One region of the Arthrobacter sp. NQ4 genome, then DNA from elsewhere that is predicted to be linked to it. Evidence: predicted binding sites of a transcription regulator. Region 1 holds the regulator's gene; each other region holds the start of a gene.
The links. The regulator LexA, encoded in region 1, represses DNA repair genes until DNA is damaged. The targets are predictions, from matches to a motif close to TCGAACANNTGTTCGA.
Positions count from the first base shown of each region.

Region 2: the regulator LexA is predicted to act here: its motif matches at 2,887-2,902, upstream of PUN51_RS05620 (DUF6504 family protein).
Region 3: the regulator LexA is predicted to act here: its motif matches at 2,209-2,224, upstream of PUN51_RS14530 (LexA family protein).

Region 1 is NZ_JARETC010000003.1:40,666-47,583, reverse strand. Features, by position in the region: gene hflX (GTPase HflX) at 1-1,435, shown strand, start outside; gene PUN51_RS06660 (ATP-dependent DNA helicase) at 1,428-3,485, shown strand; gene lexA (transcriptional repressor LexA) at 3,534-4,268, opposite strand; gene PUN51_RS06650 (LysM peptidoglycan-binding domain-containing protein) at 4,623-4,973, shown strand; gene PUN51_RS06645 (histidinol-phosphate transaminase) at 5,171-6,289, shown strand; gene hisB (imidazoleglycerol-phosphate dehydratase HisB) at 6,351-6,918, shown strand, end outside.
Region 2 is NZ_JARETC010000002.1:394,872-401,789, forward strand. Features, by position in the region: gene PUN51_RS05615 (DNA polymerase III subunit alpha) at 1-2,489, opposite strand, end outside; gene PUN51_RS05620 (DUF6504 family protein) at 2,500-2,850, opposite strand; gene PUN51_RS05625 (hypothetical protein) at 2,983-3,372, shown strand; gene PUN51_RS05630 (chorismate mutase) at 3,381-3,704, opposite strand; gene PUN51_RS05635 (VOC family protein) at 3,721-4,143, shown strand; gene PUN51_RS05640 (SOS response-associated peptidase) at 4,168-4,929, opposite strand; gene PUN51_RS05645 (mycoredoxin) at 5,063-5,320, shown strand; gene PUN51_RS05650 (lipoate--protein ligase family protein) at 5,349-6,098, opposite strand; gene PUN51_RS05655 (ABC1 kinase family protein) at 6,221-6,918, opposite strand, start outside.
Region 3 is NZ_JARETC010000008.1:124,484-131,401, reverse strand. Features, by position in the region: gene PUN51_RS14550 (glycerophosphodiester phosphodiesterase) at 1-17, opposite strand, end outside; gene PUN51_RS14545 (hypothetical protein) at 59-322, opposite strand; gene PUN51_RS14540 (HAD family hydrolase) at 448-1,266, opposite strand; gene PUN51_RS14535 (hypothetical protein) at 1,276-2,085, opposite strand; gene PUN51_RS14530 (LexA family protein) at 2,238-2,669, shown strand; gene PUN51_RS14525 (Y-family DNA polymerase) at 2,693-3,991, shown strand; gene PUN51_RS14520 (lmo0937 family membrane protein) at 4,098-4,244, opposite strand; gene PUN51_RS14515 (ABC transporter substrate-binding protein) at 4,544-5,722, shown strand; gene PUN51_RS14510 (matrixin family metalloprotease) at 6,190-6,918, shown strand, end outside.

The DNA of each region.
Region 1 (6,918 bases):
AAAAGCGGTGCTTGGCAAGGCGCAGGCCATTTCCCGCCTTGACGAAGAACACTCAACGTACGACGGCGACCAGCAGGACCTCGAGGAACGGCGCGCCCTGCGCCGGCGGGCAGGCCTGTCCACCGAACTCGAAGACGTCACCGAGGTCGAATACCGGCAGCTGCGCCTGGAACGCGTCGTCCTCGCCGGGCTCTGGTCCGAAGGAACGCTTGCCGACGCCGAAAACTCGTTGCGTGAGCTCGCTGCCCTCGCCGAGACCGCCGGTTCGGAGGTCCTCGACGGGTTGGTGCAGCGCCGCGACAAACCAGACCCCGGGACGTTCCTGGGGTCCGGCAAGGCCCAGGAGCTGAAGGACATCGTCATGGCCACCGGCGCGGACACCGTGGTGGTGGACGCCGAACTGGCACCTTCCCAGCGCCGCGGCCTTGAGGACATCGTCAAGGTCAAGGTCATCGACCGCACGGCCCTGATCCTGGACATCTTCGCGCAGCATGCCAAGAGCCGCGAAGGCAAGGCCCAGGTGGAACTGGCACAGCTGGAATACCTCCTTCCCCGCCTGCGCGGCTGGGGCGAGTCGATGTCCCGCCAGGCCGGTGGCCAGGTGGGCGGCGCTGCTGCCGGCATGGGCTCGCGTGGTCCCGGTGAGACCAAGATCGAACTGGACCGGCGCCGGATCCGTACCCGCATGGCAAAGCTGCGGCGCGAAATTGCCGCCATGAAGCCGGCCCGCGAGACCAAACGGGCCAACCGCCGTCGTAACGAAGTGCCCTCCGTGGCAATCGCCGGGTACACCAACGCCGGCAAGTCCTCGCTGCTGAACAGGCTCACGGACGCAGGTGTCCTCGTGGAGAACGCGCTGTTCGCCACGCTGGATCCCACCGTCCGCAAGGCCGAAACCGCTGACGGCCTGGGGTACACCCTGGCCGATACCGTCGGATTCGTCCGTTCGCTGCCCACCCAGTTGGTGGAAGCCTTCCGTTCCACCCTGGAGGAGGTCGCCGACTCGGACCTGATCCTGCACGTGGTGGACGTTTCGCACCCTGACCCCGAAGGGCAGATCGCAGCGGTCCGGAAGGTCTTCAGCGAAGTCGATGCCCGTAAGGTGCCGGAAATCATCGTCCTGAACAAGGCCGATGCAGCCGACCCCTTCGTGGTGGAGCGGCTGAAGCAGCGCGAGCCGCGGCACGTGGTGGTCTCCGCCCGGACGGGGGAGGGCATTCCGGAACTCCTGAAGGCCATCAGTGAGTCCATTCCCCGGCCATCGGTCAAGATGGAGTTGCTCATTCCGTACGACCGCGGGGACCTGCTCAGCAAGCTCCACGAGTCCGACGCCGAAATCCTCAGCCTGGACCACGTTGAGGCAGGCACCAGGGCTGCCGTGATGGTCCGGGAGGGCCTCGCGTCTGAACTGGAACCATTCGTCGTCAATGACTGACCCCGCGGCCGGCGAAGCTGCGCAGACGGCGGGCGAGCAGTTCGTTCTTGAACTGCTCGACCGCGCCGTCGCCGGCATGGGCGGACAAAGCCGCACCGGACAACACGAAATGGCCCGCCAGGTGGCCCGGGCCATCGAAACGGGCAACCACCTGTTGGTCCAGGCAGGCACCGGCACCGGCAAATCGCTCGCCTACCTGGTGCCGCTTATCGCCCATGCCCTGGAAAGCAACAAGCCGGCCCTGGTGTCCACGGCCACGCTGGCATTGCAGACCCAGATTGTGGGCAGGGATCTGCCCCGGCTCCTGAAGAACATCACGCCGGCACTGGACCGGCCGGTCAAGGTTGCCCTGGTCAAGGGGCGGTCCAACTACGTTTGCCGCCACAAGCTTGAAGGCGGGTTCCCTTCAGAGGAACCCTCGGAAGGTCAGCTCTTCTCCCTGGGAGAGGACACCAGCGTTCCACATTTCGCTGCTTCCGTGGGCGGACCATCGTCGCAGCTTGGCAAGGAAGTGGTGCGGCTCCGCGAATGGGCTGAAAAGACAGCCACCGGCGACAGGGACGAGCTCCTGCCGGGTGTGACCGACCGTGCCTGGCGCCAGGTTTCCGTGACGTCGATGGAATGCCTGGGGGCACAGAAATGCCCAATGGCCGCCGAATGCTTCAGCGAACTCGCCCGCCAGGACGCAGCCGACGCCGATGTGGTGGTGACCAACCACGCCATGCTGGCTGTCAGCGCGTTCGAGGGACTTGCAGTCCTGCCCGAATACGACGTCGTGGTGGTGGACGAAGCGCACGAACTGCAGGACCGGGTTACTGGCGCCGTGTCCGGACAGTTGTCCGTGGCCATGGTCCACGCTGCCGCTTCGGGTGCCCGGAAACATACCGCCATCACCGTTGATGCCCTGACCGCCGCAGCTGCCAACCTGGAGCTGGCTCTTGCCGGCGCGCCGAACGGTCTGCTTCCCAACGGGCTGAACGATGAACAGCTCGACTGCGTGGACCAATTGCGTGAAGCGTGCCGGGCCGCGTTGTCCGATTCCAAAGGGGACAGCAACACCACAGCCGACGGCGGGCGGCAGCTGGCGCGTTCCCGGCTGATGCTCATCCTGGAACTCTGCGAAAGGCTCATTGCTGCACGCGAGAACCGCGAAGTGGTGTGGTTTTCCCGCGCCAGCACCTTCGACCCCGGCCAGGGATACTCACCGCCCGATGACAGTGCACCGGTGCTGATCAACATAGCCCCACTATCCGTCGCCGGGAGGCTGCGGGAGGGGCTTTTTGCGGACCATACCGTCGTGCTGACCTCTGCCACCCTGGCCATTGGCTCCGCCTTTGAACCGGCGGCCGGGGGACTGGGCCTGGTAGGCGACGGAGCCCCCAGCTGGACGGGCGTGGATGTTGGCTCGCCCTTCGACTATCCCAAGCAGGGCATCCTCTACGTCGCCGGCCACCTGCCCAAGCCCGGCCGCGGCGTGTCACCGGAAGCGCTGTCAGAACTCGAAGCACTCATCAAGGCATCCGGTGGGGGCGCCCTGTGCCTGTTCTCCTCGCGTCGGGCCGCCGAAGAGGCCGCCGATGCCCTCCGGCCCAAGCTCAATATGACTGTTCTCTGCCAGGGCGAGTCGACCATGACCGCCCTGGTGAAGCAATTCGCCGACGAACCGGACACCTGCCTCTTCGGAACCATGTCCCTGTGGCAGGGCGTCGACGTTCCCGGAGGATCCTGCCGGCTGGTGGTGATAGACCGCATCCCCTTCCCGCGGCCGGACGATCCCCTCATGACGGCGCGTTCGCGTGCCGTGGCGCAGGCAGGGGGAAACGGCTTCATGTCCGTTTCCGCCACCCACGCGGCCATCCGGCTTGCGCAGGGGGCCGGCCGCCTGATCAGGTCTACCGGGGACAAAGGGGTGGTGGCCGTCCTGGACTCACGGCTGGCCACCGAACGCTATGCGGGATTCCTGCGCGGTGCGCTGCCCCCGTTCTGGGCCACCACCGATCGCGCCAAGGCGCTGGCTGCGCTCACCCGGCTTGGTGCCGACGCTTCCTGAGACACCGCCGGACAACGCCTGCGCGGATGCCGCGCAGGCGTGCGCAGGCTAGAGCGAACGCAGGACTGAGACGACCTTGCCCATGATGGTGGCGTGGTCGCCCAGGATTGGTTCGTACTGCGTGTTCTGGGGGAGCAGCCAGGTGTGTCCGTCGCGCTGGCGGAACGTCTTCACGGTCGCCTCGTCGTCCAGCAGGGCAGCAACAATGTCGCCGTTGGCAGCGTCAGCCTGCCGCCGCACCACCACCCAGTCGCCGTCGCAAATGGCGGCGTCCACCATGGAGTCACCGGCCACCCTCAGCATGAAAAGTTCGCCCTGGCCCACCAGCTGGCGGGGCAGCGGCATGACGTCTTCCACGAGCTGTTCGGCGAGGATGGGGCCGCCGGCGGCAATCCGGCCCACCAGCGGAACCATGGCCGTATCCAGCGCGGTGGGCAGTTCGGTGACCGTGGCGCCGCCGCCCGCAGCCTGCGGCGCAGGAGACGCGCCGGCGCCTTTGCCCCCGCCGTCGAGCGTGAGCGGCATCAGCACTTCCATGGCGCGCGGCCGCTTGGGGTCGCGGCGCAGGTAACCCAGCTTCTCCAACTGTGAGAGCTGGTGGGTCACGCTGGACAGGCTCGCAAGGCCGACGGTGTCGCCGATCTCGCGCATGGAGGGCGGATAACCGTTCTCGTTGACCGAGCGCTGGATGGTTTCGAGGATCTTTTTCTGCCGTGGGGTCAGGCCCTTGGCTGTCCTCTTGGATTGCGGGGCGGTCCTGCCCCCGGCGGCTGCTGCTGCCATATTCGCCAATGCCTTTCGCTTGCCGCCGGATCTTCCGTGTGCCGCTGTTCCACAGTGCCGCCGGAAGGACTCCCACTGTCATTGTCAGACCCTGCTGTTCAACTTCAGTGGTGGATGTTCTGTGGTTTCAAAACTAGGCCAGCCACATTGCTTTTTCAAACATTTGTTCTAGCGAGTCTCGACATTGTTCGTTGATAGGTGCTAAAACTTAACAAGCAAAGTTCGAACATGTGTTCTAACCAGCAGGTGCCCCATTCGAATACGCGGCCGGGAGAAGTCCCGGCGCGATATGAACGGCAAGGCAGCAGCGGGCGGACACCCGGGCAGCACGGCAAGTCCAGGAGGGCTTAGTTCATGTCAGCTTTATCTCTTCACCAGGTTTCACCTTCGTCCGCACCCCTGCGGCTGACCCGCCGGGGGAGGATCGTCCTGATCGGAGTTCCGCTCGTGCTCCTGGCCGTACTCCTGCTGTCGCTTTCGGGCCTCTTCCACTCCCCGGCCAAGGCCTCGGACTCGGCCGCCGACCTTGCCGTGACGCCCACCGTCACGGTGACCGTGCAGTCCGGCCAGTCGCTGTGGGCCATTGCGGGCGCCGTCGCTCCGGACCGGGACGCCCGGGACGTCGTGGCGGACATCGTCCAGCTCAACAACCTTGCCGCGGGCACCGTTCTTCCGGGCCAGCAGCTCTTCGTCCCCACTCACTGACCGTCCCCACTCACTGACCGTCCCCGCCCACTGACCGGCCGTCTACTGACCGGCGCCACCCCTGAGTTCGTGGCCTCTGCGAGAGTGGCCTGCCTGGCTGGCTGGCAAGCCCTGGAGCGGGCCGCCGCGGGACATGCCGAGGGCGAACAGGAACCGTCACATTTTCCGGTCGTTGCCGCGGCAACTAAACTGTTCAGGTGAACGACCAGCTAGAACGTCTGAACCGGCTTCCCCTCCGCAGCAACCTCCGCGGCCTGACCCCTTACGGGGCGCCCCAACTGGACGTCCCCATTCTGCTGAACGTCAATGAAAACACCCATGGTGTCCCCGCCGACGTGCGCGCAGCCATCAGTGCCGCCGTGACGGAGGCCGCTGCGGGTCTAAACCGTTACCCGGACCGTGAGTTCACCGCGCTCCGGAAGGCCCTGGCCGAATACCTCGGGCATGGGCTCGATGAAACCAACCTGTGGGCCGCCAACGGTTCCAACGAGGTCCTCCAGCAGATCCTCCAGGCCTTTGGCGGTCCGGGCCGCACCGCATTGGGTTTCCCGCCCACGTACTCCATGTACCCGCTGCTGGCCAGCGGAACAGACACGCAGTACATCACCGGGGAGCGCGCGGAGGGCTATGACCTCAGCGCGGAGTCGGCCGCGCGCCAGGTCAAGGAACTGCAGCCGAACATCGTGTTCCTCTGCTCGCCCAACAACCCCACCGGGACCGGACTTGGGCTGGACGTCGTGGAGTCCGTCTACGAGGCCGGTTCGGACAGCCAGGCCATCGTCATAGTCGATGAGGCGTACCACGAGTTCGCGCACGACGGAACGCCCAGCGCGCTGACGCTCCTGCCCGGCCGTGAGCGGCTGATCGTGTCCCGCACCATGAGCAAAGCGTTCGCCCTGGCGGGGGCCCGGCTCGGCTACATGGCCGCTGCACCCGAGGTCACCGACGCCCTGCGCCTGGTCCGCCTGCCGTACCACCTGTCCGCCATCACCCAGGCCACCGCCCTGGCCGCACTCGAACACCGCGAAGCGCTCATGGCCGACGTCGAGGACATTAAGAAGCAGCGGGACCGCATCGTGGCCGAACTGACCAGGATGGGCCTCAAGCCCGCCGCGTCGGACTCCAACTACGTGTTCTTTGGCGGCCTGGAAAATCCGCACCAGGTCTGGCAGGAACTGCTGGACGCGGGCGTGCTCATCCGGGACGTGGGCATCCCCGGCCACCTCCGGGTCACCGCAGGCACTGAGGCGGAAACCACAGCCTTCCTCACGTCCCTGGAACGCATCCTTGCCGGCCACGCCGCGCTTCGCGCCTAGACTTGATACTGCGGCGCTGGTCGCCTTGAACCACTCCTTCTCCCACTAAGGATCCTTCACCATGAGTCCAACCGGATCGAATACGGCTGCTGCCCGGACCGCCCGCATGGAGCGTGCCACCAGCGAGTCCTCCGTACTCGTGGAGATCAACCTCGACGGAACCGGCGTATCGGACATCGATACCTCGGTGCCGTTCTACGACCACATGCTGACCGCCCTGTGCAAGCACTCACTGATCGACATGACGGTCAAGGCCACCGGCGACACCCACATTGACGTCCACCACACCGTGGAGGACGTCGCCATCACTTTCGGCGAGGTCCTCCGGACCGCCCTGGGCAACAAAGCAGGGATCCGCCGGTTCGGCGAGGCCACCGTGCCGCTGGATGAGGCCCTTGCCAATGCGGTGGTGGACGTGTCCGGCCGCCCGTATCTGGTGCACGGGGGTGAGCCGGCGGGCCAGGAATACCACCTGATCGGCGGCCACTTCACAGGGTCCCTGACCCGCCACGTGTTCGAGGCCATCACCCTGCACGCCGGCATCTGCCTGCACATGAACGTGATTGCCGGCCGGGACCCGCACCACATCGTCGAGGCACAGTTCAAGGCCTTTGCCCGCGCCCTCCGCG
Region 2 (6,918 bases), on a different contig from region 1:
TGGTGTGTCTTGAGCCAGGCGGACTGGTAGGTGGGGACAGCGAAAGCAGCCCCGTGGGCTTTGCAGAAGCCGAAGCTGGCAAAGGACTTCAACGTCCCCCACACTTTGTCCACCACCTCGGGGGCGTACCCCCTGGCCTTGGCGTGGCACCGGAAGTACTCCTCCACCCGCGCTTCTCCGGCCTCGCTGCTGAGTGCCCGGCGGAATTCGTCGGCTTTTGCCAGGCCGCAGCCGGTCATGACGTGGAGGGTTTTCAGGATCTGCTCGTGGAAGACGGTGACCCCGTGGGTTTCCTGCAGCACCGGCTTGAGGTCAGGGTGCGGGTAGACCTCAGGGGCGAATCCGTGCCGGTGTTCCAGGAAGGGCCGCACCATGTCCGATTTCATCGGTCCCGGGCGGAACAGTGAAATATCGATGATGAGGTCGTTGAACTCCCGCGGCGCCATTTTGCCGATCAGTTCCCGCTGCCCGGGTGATTCGATCTGGAAGCAGCCAAGGGTATGCGTGCTCCTGATCAGCTCATAGGTGGCTTCGTCGTCGAGGGGGACGGCGTTGAGGTCTATCCGGCCGTTGGCGGCAATGTAGTCGGGGCCGGAACCTTCCGGGCCCGCAGGGTGGTTCCCCGCCTTGACCACTTCCTCCCTGGAGGGATGGATCCTGATGATCTCCCGGACCGCAAACGCCATGGCGCTTTGCATGCGGACACCCAGGACATCGAGTTTGAGCATGCCCATGGGGTCCATGTCATGTTTATCGAACTGGCTCATGGGCAGTCCAAGACCGCTGGGCTGGACCGGGGTGCGGTCCAGGAGGGTGGCATCACCCAGGATGACGCCGCACGGGTGCATGGATATGTGGCGGGGCAGCCGGTCGAGCCGTTCGGTCAGGTCCACCAGCAGGTCCAGTTGCTGGTTGCCATGGGCGTCGCGTTGCTCCACCCGGCCGGCAAACTCTCGCAGTTCCGGTTTTTCCTGCAGTGCTTCCCGGAATTTCCGTGCAGAGAACCGCCACAGCTGCTTGGCGATCTCCCCCACCTCGTCTTCGTCCATGCCCAGCGCCAGGCCGGCGTCGCGCACGGCACCACGGGCGCGGTATCCGTTCTGCATGCTCATCAGGGTTACCCGTTCAGAGCCGAAGCGTTCGAAGATGCGGTGGTAGACGTTGTGGCGTTCAGCGCTTTCGACGTCGATGTCGATGTCCGGAAGGGTGGCGCGGTCGTTGGAGAGGAAACGTTCAAAGATCAGGTCGTGCTGGAGGGGATTCACATGGCTGACGTCGATCAGGTAATTGACCAGGCTGGATGCTCCCGATCCTCTTGCTGCCGCCCTGACCCCCATGTCCTGGATCATCCGGGACACCTCGGCAACAGTGAGGAAGTACGAGGAGAAGCCCAGGTTGTCGATGATCCCCAGCTCATGGTCCAGGCGGGCCAGGATCTCCTTCTCCGTGTTGCCAGTGGCGCCCGGGAACCTCCGGCCGATTCCTGCATGGCAACGCTGGATGAGTTCAGCGTGCGGATCCTGGCTGATGCCAATAACGGATGCTTCGGGAACCACGGGCTGTTTCCATCCCATGTCTGAGGTGGGATCGATCCGGCAGAGATCGGCGAGCGCCTCCGTCTGCGTCATCAGCTGCTTGAGGTCTGCGGCACCATAACCGGCAGCGGAAATGATTTCCTTGCCCAGCCCCAGCATCTGCGCCGGGGTTTTCAGCCACCCCTGGCCAGTGGGCTGCAGGAGTGGTTCCCCTGCCAGTTCGGGCAGGGACTTCAATGTCCGGGCCGAATCCAGGACGTCAGCGGTTGGTGCTCCGTCCGCAGCGCAGTACCTAACGGCATTGGACAGGACCGCCGGTACCTGGTGTTCCTCGGCGAGCCTGAGCATGCGCACAGCATGCGCCGTGCTCATCGGGGTACCAGGTGCGCTGAGTTGGGAGACGATTTCAGCCACCACGGTTCCGGCGGGCATGGCGTCGAGCCACTGCTTGAAGAGGGTCCGGGGCCGCAGGTAGCGCCGTCCGCCCATGGCCCGGCCCACATCCGAATCAGGGCCGAGCAGTACGGTGAGCACCGGCTTAAGGGTTTGGGGGTCCAGGGTGCGGGAGGCCAGTTCGGCGCGGGTGACAGCAGCGGGCACCACTCCCCCGGCTTTCCCCGAGGTCCTTGCGTGGGCGTCGGAAACCAGGCGGCACAGCGCACGGTATCCGGCACCGTTGTTTTGTCCGCGGGCCAGCACCACCACCCTGCCTGACACCTGCGTTCGGTGATCGCCGTCGTCGTCAAACACTGCAAGGTCCACCCCCACAATGGGGTCGATGCCCGCTGCCATGCAGGCCTTGAGGTGCTTGATGGTTCCGTAGAGGCCATCCCGGTCTGTACAGGCGAGGGCTGTGGCACCGTCAGCGGCGGCAGCCATGGCCAGTTCCTCCGGCCAGGAAACACCGTAATGGGCGCTGAACGCCGTGGAAACGTGAAGGTGGGTGAAGCTCATGCTGGACTGGTCAGGCTGTTCTGTGGCGGAGGGCGTCATGGATCCGCAGCAGCCGCCAGCGGTTGCTGCGGAGATGGCGGGTCAGGTCAAGGGTGAGGGGTTCTGCGCCGACCGGTTCTTCCGGCGCAGCGGAACGGGAGGCTGCCCGGGAGGGCAGAACCTGCACGCGCCAGATTTCGTGATCCACCACGCCCTGGCCGCTTCCCAGCGGTGCCCTGCTGTCCTCCGCCCACCATTGCCGGCGTTCGTACCACCGGAGGGGTTCGGCGCAGACGGTGTAGGAAGCCCCGGCCCAGGTCAACGATTCCGGCTGTCCGGCTTCGTTGCACACCACGTCAACAGACTCGCTGAACATGCCCATGCGCACCTCCCGGACGATTCTCCCCATAACAGGTATTCGAATATGTATTCGAATAAAACCAGTCTACGCCGGGATGGCATCAAAACATAGGCGGGGGTGGACGGGGCGTGCGGCAGGGAGCAGGATGTTGGCATGAGTACCGATGACGCACTCCTGAAGCAGGCCAGCATCAAGACCGAGGACTCCACCCTGGTCGCCACGTTCGATATCGACGGCACCATACCGGTATCCGGTGCCTACGTGGTGGGGTTGATGGGAGCCTCGCCTGATTATTCGGCGCAGCGCCGGCTGTGCATTGAGTTCATGAACGGGGAGGCCATCGCCTGCTACGCGTTCAACCGGGACCAGGGAATCGAAGAGGATTACGACCTGTCCGGCGTCACCCACTCACAGAGCAGCATCACCGGCAGCTTTCCCCTGACGGCGTTGAACGGGCTCGGGCAGGGGCATGTCCTGTCCGCCTTCAGTGAGGCGGACGGACGGGAGTTCCAGCACGGGGTGCCGGTGGAGGAAGCGCTCTAAGCTCTTCCTCAGCTGTTTTCTTTATGGATCCGCAGTTCAAGTTCAATGAACGCGGAGATCATGGCCCGGTAGGTTGACTCCACGATGTCCGGGTCAATGTCCTTTTTCTCGGCAGCAGCCCGCACGTGTTCAATGATCCGCTCCACCCGGCCCGGGGCGCGCACCTCGGCGTCATCACCCTTCAGCGTGCCGGCGATCCTGATCAGCCGCTCGCGGCGGGCGATGAGGGTGACAATCTGCTCATCCACCTCGTCAACAGCAACCCGGACGGCAGCGAGCTGTTCCCTGTCGGCCCGGGCATCCCTATCGTTTCCTTGAATTGTCGCCATCATCTGACAGTATCGAAGCATGGAGCCCAGAGTCGACTTTATCTCCCTCGGTGTCCGCAGTGTCGAGGCCTCGCGCGCCTTCTACGTGGACGGCCTTGGCTGGCCCGTCCACCGCGAGGTTGCCGGGGAAGTCCTGTTCATCCAGGTGAACCATGGGCTGGTGCTCTCCCTCTGGGACAGCACCCAGATGCAGGCCGAAGCCGGCACCAGTCCTCCCGCCGGCGTCCCCGGCATCACGCTCAGCCACAACCTGGGAAGCCCGCAGGAAGTGGACAGCGTCATGGAACAGGCTGCGGCGGCCGGTGCTGCCATCGTTGCCGAGCCCGTCACCAAGGCGTGGGGCGGCTACGCAGGATATTTTGCCGACCCTGACGGGTTCCGCTGGGAAGTGGCGTACAACCCCACCTGGGCAGTGGACGACGCCGGCACGGTCACCGTCTGACGGGCGGCGGCCCCGGCGGGGCTGCTAGAACAGGGCTTCCACCGGGCGGATCAGTTCCGGGCCGTTGTTGCGGACATTGCCCACTTCCTTGCCCACGGAGTCCACCTGCCAGTCGGCGGCTGCCTCCTTAACCCCTGACCGCACCAGGTCAACGAGTGCAGCGGCATCGTCCGCCTGCGGGTCCAGCCAGGCCTCCATCGTGGCCTTGTCCATGGGCAGCGGCACCCTGTCATGCAGCTCGGTCAGTTTCCCGAAGATGGTGGATTCCGTCCCTGGCGGCGGCGTGTCGGCCGTGAGGATCGACGTCGACAGCAGCCAGCGTCCGGGCTCCCCCTCCGGCACGGACGGGTCCTTCCACCACTCGTAGAGGCCGGCGAAAACCAACCCATGGTCCCCGCCCGGGTGCACGTAGTAGGGCTGCTTCGATTTCCCGGGCCCCTGCTTCCATTCGTAGTAGCCGTCCGCCGGGACGGCGCAGCGGCGGGACTGCACAGCCTTCCGGAAGGCCGGCTTCTCCAGCACGGATTCGCTCCGGGCATTGATCATGCGGGATCCGATCCCGGGATCCTTTGCCCAGGACGGGACCAGGCCCCAGCGCGCCACATGCAGCTGGCGGACCTGCCGGGGCTCGGCATCGCCATCCACCAGCCGCTCCAGCACGATGGGGACCGCGTCGGTGGGTGCCACGTTCCAGGACGGCGGGATGGTGACCTCGTCCTCCAGCCCGGCGTCGAATTCGGCCAGGAGATCACCCACGGCGCGTGCCATTACGTAGCGTCCACACATGCCACCAGCTTGCCACCGCCCGCCACAAACTGTCATCCAGGCACCGCAGCGGCCACCCGGCACGGGGGAATACCGCCGGCCACGCTACGGTTGACAGTAAGGAAACCTTTCAAGCGACGTATAGGAGATCCCTGTGGACTTCACTCCCGAATCCGGCACCATCACCATGTTTTCCACCACCTGGTGCGGCTACTGCAACCGGCTGAAGAAGCAGCTGGACGCACAGGGCATCGGCTACACCGAAATCAACATCGAAGAGGTGGACGGCACGGCTGAACTCGTGGAGCAGCTGAACGGTGGCAACCGCACCGTCCCCACGGTCCTCTTCCCGGACGGCACCGCGGCAACCAACCCGTCCGCCGCGGAGGTCAAGAGCCGCCTGGCCGCCTGACCGGCCGCCGCACCACAACTGTTGCGGGTCATGCCCCCAGGCTGCTGAAGGAAGCAGTTTCCAGGGTGGCATGGCCCGCATACGTGTTAAGGATGGCCTGCTCGACCGCGGCGACGTCCAGGCCTGGCACCAGATCGTTGGCGGCGCCGGCGGTGGCGGGATCCCAGTCCAGGCCGAGCGCGGCATAGCTGTCGGTAAGGACCTTCCGGATCGGGGCGGAGTCCTCCACCACAATCACCGAGCTGAAGAGCCAGCCGCCGGAGACAACCCGCTGGGCGGTGCCCACCAGTTTCACCCTCCGGGAGCTGTCTGCGGGGTCGGTACCGTGGACACTGAATTCGCCGGGACAGTATTCACCGGGAATTTCACCCACGGCCGCCTGCACGCCCACGCTCCGCAGCGCCTCCGCAAACAGGTCCCCGAAGTAGCCGAACCGGGCTTTGGATCCGGCGACGGCGTCGGTATCCGGTTCAATGTGGTCCACCACCAGGGTGCCCCGGTGGTAGGCGGCAGCGCGGCCGCCCGCCCTCCGGACCAGGGGTTCGAAGCCGTTGTCCCGGCAGGCCTGGGCTGCGGCGTCGAATCCCGGCAGCCGGGTATCCCGCTGCCCGAACGCCACGGTGGGCGACGGCCGGTACAGCCGAAGGGTGGGACCAATGGCGCCGCTCCGTGCCCTTGCCAGCAGCTCCAGGCCGAATTCGAGGTCCCGGCCCGCGCCGAGCGACACGTCCTGCCGCACCACGGTGAGCGTGCTGGATCCGGTACCGGTGTGGTGCATTGTGGCGAAGCTCCCATGGTGTGGCGGCGACAATTTCAACGTCGACAGGTTTCAGTGGCGGCGGTTCATGGCCCGCGGACGGGCAGGCCACCCCTAGGTTACGCCCGACGGCGGCAGCCGCCTTAACGTCCCCGCCGCCCCACCCACAGCGCGTGCAGCAGCGGAAGGGCCGACGCGGTCATCAGCACATTGCCCAGCGCAAGGTCGTCGGGGCGGACAATGGCTCCCGCGAGCAGCAGGGCCCCGAAGACCAGGGCCGAGGCTGAGCGGCGCACAGCCCGGTCCAGCCGCGCAGCCTGGCGCTCCAGGCGTGGGACGGAAACCTGCAGCGATCCTTCCTCCAGCCTCCCGGCCAGGGCATCCAGGCGGCCCGGGAGGCGGAGGGCAACACCGGCAGCGTCGACAGCCTGCCGGGCAACGTCCTGCACCACGTTGCCCCGTTCGTTCCGCAGCAGCTGCGCGGCGTAGGGCTCCACCGAATCCCAGAGGTTGAAACGCTCATCCAGGGCACTGCATACCCCGGAGGTCAGGGACATGGCCCGGATGATCAGCAGGAAGTTCTCCGGCAGCTGGAACGGCAGCGACCGGACCACGTCGCCGAACTCCACGGCAAAGTCACGGAACTCCCGCGGGTCGACCTCGCGCAGTTCGGCGAATCCCATGCCGCCGAAGCGGGCGAAGAGCTGCGTCATGGCGCGTTCCAGGCCCACGCTGTCGGCTGACGGCATCAGGACGCCCACGTCATTGATGGCCGCCACGAGCCCCTTGCCGTCCCGGGCGGCGGCTGCGATCAGCAGCTTCCGCAGGCCGCTGCGCGTGG
Region 3 (6,918 bases), on a different contig from region 1:
AAGAAAGGCAGGCTCACACTGCGAGCCTACCGCCCCCACCATGAGTGGAAACCCACCGTCAGTCCAGGCAGGCGGTCTCTCCGCAGGGAAGGATGTCCACGCCGTCGCCGCAGTGCAGCAGGGTCCGCCCACGGCCGGCGTCCAGGTGGACCCATACCGCGGTGTGGTCCGCCGTGACGGTGTCCACCACGCCGCCTGCCTCGAATCCGGGCGCGAACAGGACCCGGACCCGGTCACCCTGGCGCAACTGTTTCCAGTGCGGAGCGGGCGTTGCTTTGCGCTGCGGCGCATCGGCCGCGTGCTGCCTGACGTTTCGTGCCATCGTTGCCCCCTTCGAGCCGGCGGGAGGGTGCCTGCTCTCCACGCTTCACGCTACGCAGGGAAGGTAAACGCCAGGTGAGCGCAAGCTGTGAAAATGGGGGTGCCGGGTCCAGGACAGCCCGGGCGTCAGGAAAACTGGACGCCCAGGGCAGCGAGCCGGGCCTCCAAAACCTGGGCCACGCCGTCGTCGTCAAAATGCGGCGCCTGCTGCCCGGCCGCGCGGATGGCTTCCGGATGGCCGCTGGCCATCGCGTACCCATGACCGGCCCAGCGGAGCATCTCGATGTCGTTGGGCATGTCGCCGAAGGCCACCACGTCTGCGGCGTCGATGCCCAGTGCGCGTGCGTATTCGGCAAGCGTGACGGCCTTGTTCACGCCGGGCAGCGACAGTTCCAGCATCGCAACGCCCGGGGAGGAGTGGGTGGTGGCGGCCAGGTGTTCGACGGCGGGCGCCACCTCGGCGAGGAAATCGTCCGGAGTGCCATCGCGGACGATGGCGAGGAACTTGACCACGGAGTCATCGTCCGTGAGGGTTTGCTTCAACGGCGCCGGGGTGAATTCGGCGAGAAGTTCGCTGGAGTCGTTTTCGATGAAGCCCGGTTCCAGGTGGAATCCGGTGAGCGTTTCCGCGGCGAACAGCGCAGCCGGGCGGAGCCCCTTGATGATGCGGCGGGCTTCCAGGACGGTCTCGATGGCCAGTGTGCGGGCGGAGACCAGGCGGTCCGCTTCAAGGTCCCACACGACGGCACCATTGGAGCAGATCACCCGGCCGGTGTGGCCCAGCTGTTCCTCCAGGGGGTGCAGCCAGCGGGGCGGGCGTCCGGTCACAAACACCAGTTCGACGCCGGCATCCCGGCAGGCGTGGAAGGCACGGATGGTGCGGTCACTGATTTTTCCGTCGTGTCCGAGGATCGTTCCGTCAATATCGCTTGCTACCAACCGCATCCTGCAAGTCTACGTGGGCGGTTGGCTCCCGTGCGCCGATTCCACGGACAGGAGCCGGGCGTAGTTCAGGCACATGCTTAGGCTTTCATCGGCCGGGGCGCTGGTGCCCTTGAGGACTACCGGGGCGCCGGCGGCAAGACGCTGGCCGCCGGGCATTACCAGCGTTTCAGCGTCGAAACTGGTTCCTTCGGGGAAGATCAGGGTGTAATCGTTCCCGTCGGCAGCCTGCAGGATGACGCATCCGGCCCCGTCCCTGTCCATGTGGCCCTTGAGCTCCACCTCGGGTCCCGTTGCGGACGTCTGACTGGAGCGGACCACGGCCTTCAGCCCATCCGTTCCCGGCAGCACCGTGGTGGGAGGCTTCGCGGAGGCCGGCACCAGCCGGAAGGCGTAACGGCCCTCTGCTCCGCCTTCCGGAGTCATGACGAAGTCCACTCCCCGGACGGCGAGCGCCACCTGCGTTTTGAAGATGTTCCCGTCACAGGGGACCTGCAGCGGGGGAAGGACTTCGGCGCCGGCCTGGCTGGCAAGCGAAACCTCTGCCGTCACCGGACCCTCGCAGGTGAAATGCACCTCATAGCCACCCGGTTCCGCGCCAGTGAATCCGAAGCTGACCGTGGTGTTCGAGCTGGTGGAACCGGCGAACTCGCCGGGCAACCTGGGCTGCAGTTGCTCTTGGGACCACTGGCGCATGTCTTCCACCCCGGAAGCACGCGGATCGGCGCCGGGCTGGGCGGCAGCGGTGGCCGGGGGCGGCGGCACTGGAGCCTGCCCCTCGGGTACCTCGCTGTACGCGCACCCCGCCAGTCCCGGCGTCATCGCCGCCGCAATCCACCAAAGCCGTACCAACCGCATCGTTTCCCCCAGAGCAGACAGTGGCCTGAGTCTAGTCCCCCCGAGCGGGACTGCCCGTTGTCAGCCCTCGGGGCTACACTGAAACTATCGAACATATTTTCGAATAAAGGTGTGTTGTGGGCGTTATTGTCGGTCCCCGCGTGATAGACGCGGGCGCCTCGTTGTTCTCGGTGCTGATTTCCCCGGTCGCGGTGGCGGCGGGCTTTCCGTCGCCGGCACAGGACTACTTCGACGGCCGGATCGACCTGAACGCGCACCTGATCAAGGACATCACCAGCACCTTCGTGGTCCGGGTGACGGGGGATTCCATGGAGGGTGCCGGCATCAGCGACGGGGACGAACTGATCGTCAACCGTGCCCTCGAGCCCAGGGACGGGGCCGTGGTGATCGCCGTCCTGGACGGGGAACTGACGGTCAAGCGCTTGCGCATCACCCGCACTGGCGTGGTGCTGCAGGCGGAGAACCCCAAGTACCCGGACATCCACGTGCCCGCACTGTCCGAGCTGACCATCTGGGGCGTTGCCACCAGGTGCCTGCACCATGTCTGAGCTGCCCGCGCTTGGGGACCAGCATGGCTAAGCCCGTCCACATGCGGCAGATGCCGCAGATCGCGCACGTGGACGTCAACTGCTTCTACGCCTCCGCCGAGCGCGCCTTCGACCCCTCCCTGGAAGGGCGGCCGCTGGTGGTGCTCTCCAACAATGACGGCTGCGCCGTGACCCGTTCCCCGGAAGCGAAGGCACTGGGCATCGCCACCGGCGAACCGTGGTTCAAACTCGCGCCGCGGGCCAAGGAGTGGGGCCTGGTGGCAAAATCCAGCAACTATGAGCTGTACGGCGACATCAGCTCCCGCGTAATGGAACTGCTGGGCAGGTACTCGGCCTGGCTGGAGGTCTACAGCATCGACGAGGCATTCCTGGGCGTCAAGGGCACCCCGGACGAGCTGCTGTCCCTTGGCCGGAGGATGAAAGAGGCAGTCCGGCGGCACGTGGGGGTTCCCGTGTGCGTTGGCATCGCCCCCACTAAAACCCTGGCGAAACTCTGCAATAAATGGGCCAAGAACAATCCCGCCTTTGGCGGAGTCTGCCTGTGGGAATCCGTTCCGGGTGACGTGCGGGAGGGTTTGATGTCCCGGCTTCCTGTCGATGAGATCTGGGGCATTGCCGGGCGGCTCACAAAGCGCCTCAATGTGCTGGGCATCGTCACTGTCCAGGACCTTGTCCGGGCGGATCCGGTAATGATCAGGGATAAGTTCTCGGTGGTGCTGATGCGCACGGTCCTGGAACTGCGGGGCACCCCCTGCATCCCGATGGAAGAAGAGCGCATCGGCCGCGACCAGCTGATTTTTTCCCGCTCTTTCGCCACCCCTGTGACCACCGCCGCCGGACTTCGGGAGGTGCTCAGCATCTACGGGCAGCAGGCGAGCGCCAGGCTCTCAAAGCACGGGCTGCAGGCAAAGGTCCTGACGGCGTTTGCTGCCACGTCCCCCTTCCGGGACCACGAGCAGGCGTACCCGTCTGTATGCGTCACGCTGCCCATGCCTACGGCGGATCCGCTGCTGCTCACCAGGGCGGCGCATGCGCTGCTGCCCAGTATCCGGGACGGGCTCAAATACGCCAAGGCGGGGCTGATGCTCACCGACCTGCGGCCCACGGGAAACCAGCCGCCCCTGGAGCCCTTCGAGAACCGGCATGAGGAACGCGGCATCGGGCCGCTGCTTGAGGATGTGAGCCGCCGCTTCGGGCGGGGCACCATCGGGCTGGGGCACGCGGGCATCAGGTCCGGGCTGGACTGGACCATGAAACGTGACATGCGCTCGCCCCGCTATACAACGCACTGGGACGAGCTGCCCTTGGTCAAGGCGGCGTGAGGGGTCAGGCGCCTGAAGAGCTCAAGGCGGCCTGGGGCTGCAAGGCGGCCTGGGGCCGACGGTTCCCGCCGCCGGACGCTGGGCCGGCGGCGGGGACGCGGGGTTGCTAGACGCGGGACCTGCCACGGACGAAGTGGAAGATCAGGACCACCACTGCGACAACCAACAGAATGTGGATCAGGCCGCCGCCAATGTTCGCGAGCAATCCGAGAAGCCAGAGAACGGCGATGATGATGGCAATCCAAAGCAACATGAGAGTCTCCTTGATTAGTTTTACAAAATCCCCATGCCGTGCACGTACCCACAATGCGGCACGCGAATCACGGCCCGCACCTGCTGATGGCGTCGAAGGCCGCCGTTGCGTCCCGGCGTCGAACAGGGCCTCCTCCGCCGGACCTCCGAACAGCGTCCCCGCACGACGATTTTTGACGCCGCACTACGCCGCGTTGAGCGTTCGCGTCGCCGCATGAACGCCCGCTACGGGGTTGATTGTGGGGCCGCTGGGCGCTCCGTAATCTCGTCTCAGCATCCACCCCAGCAAAGGATTTCCCCATGGCAAACCAGCAGGACAAAAGTCCGGAAGACCAGCACGGCTCCACCCGCATCGTCGCCGGGCAGCCCGCCAAGCCCACACGCCCGCTCGGCCTGAGGATCGGAATCGCGGCAGCCGTCCTGGCCCTCATCGGTGGGGGCGCCGCCGTCGCGTCCGCCGTGAACAGCGGGACACCGGCAGCCTCGCAGGAGGCTGCCCCGTCAGGCAACCCCGCGGCCGAACTGAAGCTCGGCTACTTTGGAAACGTCACGCATGCCCCGGCCCTCGTGGGCGTCAGCAAAGGCTTCATCAAGGATGAACTCGGCAGCACCAGGCTCAGCACCCAGGTGTTCAACGCCGGCCCGGCAGCCATCGAAGCCCTGAACGCAGGGGCCATCGACGCCACCTACATTGGGCCGAACCCGGCCATCAACTCCTTCGTGAAGAGCCAGGGCCAGTCGATCAACATCATCGCCGGCGCCGCAGCCGGCGGGGCGCAGCTGGTGGTCAAGCCGGACATCACCTCCGCCGCCGACCTCCGGGGCAAGACGCTCGCCTCCCCGCAGCTGGGCGGCACCCAGGACGTGGCCCTGCGCGCCTGGCTCTCCTCCCAGGGGTACAAGACCGGGGTGGACGGCAGCGGTGACGTGGCCATCAACCCCACGGAGAACGCCCAGACCCTCAAGCTGTTCCAGGACGGAAAGCTCGACGGCGCGTGGTTGCCTGAGCCGTGGGCGTCACGCCTGGTGCTGAATGCCGGCGCGAAGGTGCTGGTGGACGAAAAGGACCTGTGGGACGGTTCGCTGTCCGGCAAGCCGGGCGAGTTCCCCACCACCATCCTGATCGTGAACCAGAAGTTCGCGGCCGACCACCCGGACACCGTCAAGGCACTCCTGAAGGGCCACGCGAAGTCGGTCGAATGGCTCAACAGCGCTTCAGCCGGCGACAAGGCCACCGTCATCAATGCAGCCCTCAAGGAAGCAGCCGGCGCCGAACTGAAGGCGGATGTCATTGACCGCTCCCTGAAGAACATCGTCTTCACCGTTGACCCGCTGGCCGGAACCTACCAGAAGCTCCTGGCCGACGGCGTGACCGCAGGCACCACCAAGCAGGCCGACATCAACGGCATCTTCGACCTGCGCGCCCTCAACAGCGTCTCCAACGGAAAGACCTCCGCCGCCGGCCTCGGCAAGGAGTAAAGCCTCATCGATTGCTCCGTAAACGCCCTTTTGACCCCTCATAACGGCGTCTACGGAGCAATCGATGTGGCCTCGGGCCTCCACTTCGGCCCCGGAGCGGCCTGCATCCGGGGCCGCCTTTCTTGCTCAAATCCTGCGCCTTTCCCGCGGCAAGGCCGGGCAGCCCGCCCCTAGGCTGGGAGGGTTGGCCGGCGGGCGGCAGGAATCAGGGGGTGCCGGTGCACGGCTTCGGGAATGACGATAAGTCTCATCGGGACATGCCCGGCGGGTTCGCGCCGCCAAACGTCCGGCGCTCCCCCAGTGGACGCATCCCGCAATGGGCCATCGATGAAGCGTACGGACGGGCGGAGGCTCCTTCGCCCTGGCGCAGTGCTGAAGCCGGTCAAGGGCGGCGGAAGAAGTTCCGGAGCAGGGCGGGAAAAGAAGGGTTCCGGTCGAAGCGGACCGCCCCGTTGGGGACGATCCGGTTGCGGACAGTCCTTGGGATCGCCCTGGTGGTCTGCCTGTACTTCGCGCCGACACTGTTCGACCGCGTGGTTCTTCCCGCCGCAGCCCCCTACCTGCCCGGGGCGAAAATGCCGCCGCCGGGGCATGAGGCAGCCTCCGCACCCCTGGGCACGCCACCCGCAAGTACGGGCTCCGCTGCCTTTGTGCTGCAGGAGTCGCCGAAAGAGGGCCAGCGGCTGGTCGCGTACGATCCGTGCCGCCCGGTCCATTACGTTGTCCGGCCGGACAACGCGCTGCCGGGTGGCGATGTCCTGGTCCGGGAGGCAGTGGCAGCAGTCTCCCAGGCCTCCGGCCTGCAGTTTGTCTATGACGGACCCACCACGGAAGCGCCGTCGGATGACCGGTCCGCTTTCCAGCCGGACCGCTACGGAAAGCGGTGGGTACCGGTACTCATCGCCTGGTCAACGCCCGCGGAAACGCCGGGCCTTGCCGGGAATGTTGCCGGCCTTGGCGGGAGCGGTTACGTGGAGGCCGCCGGGCAGCCGCTGGTCCTCGAAGCCGGCCAGGTGCGCCTTGATGCCCCTGACCTTGCCGGCATCATCGCCAGCCGCCCGGACGGCGCGGCGGAGGTGCGCGCCATCATCATGCACGAACTGGCACACGTGCTGGGCCTGGACCACGTGAATGATCCGACGCAACTGATGTACGCGGAAAACATGGGCGTCAGGAACTTCGCTGCGGGTGACCTC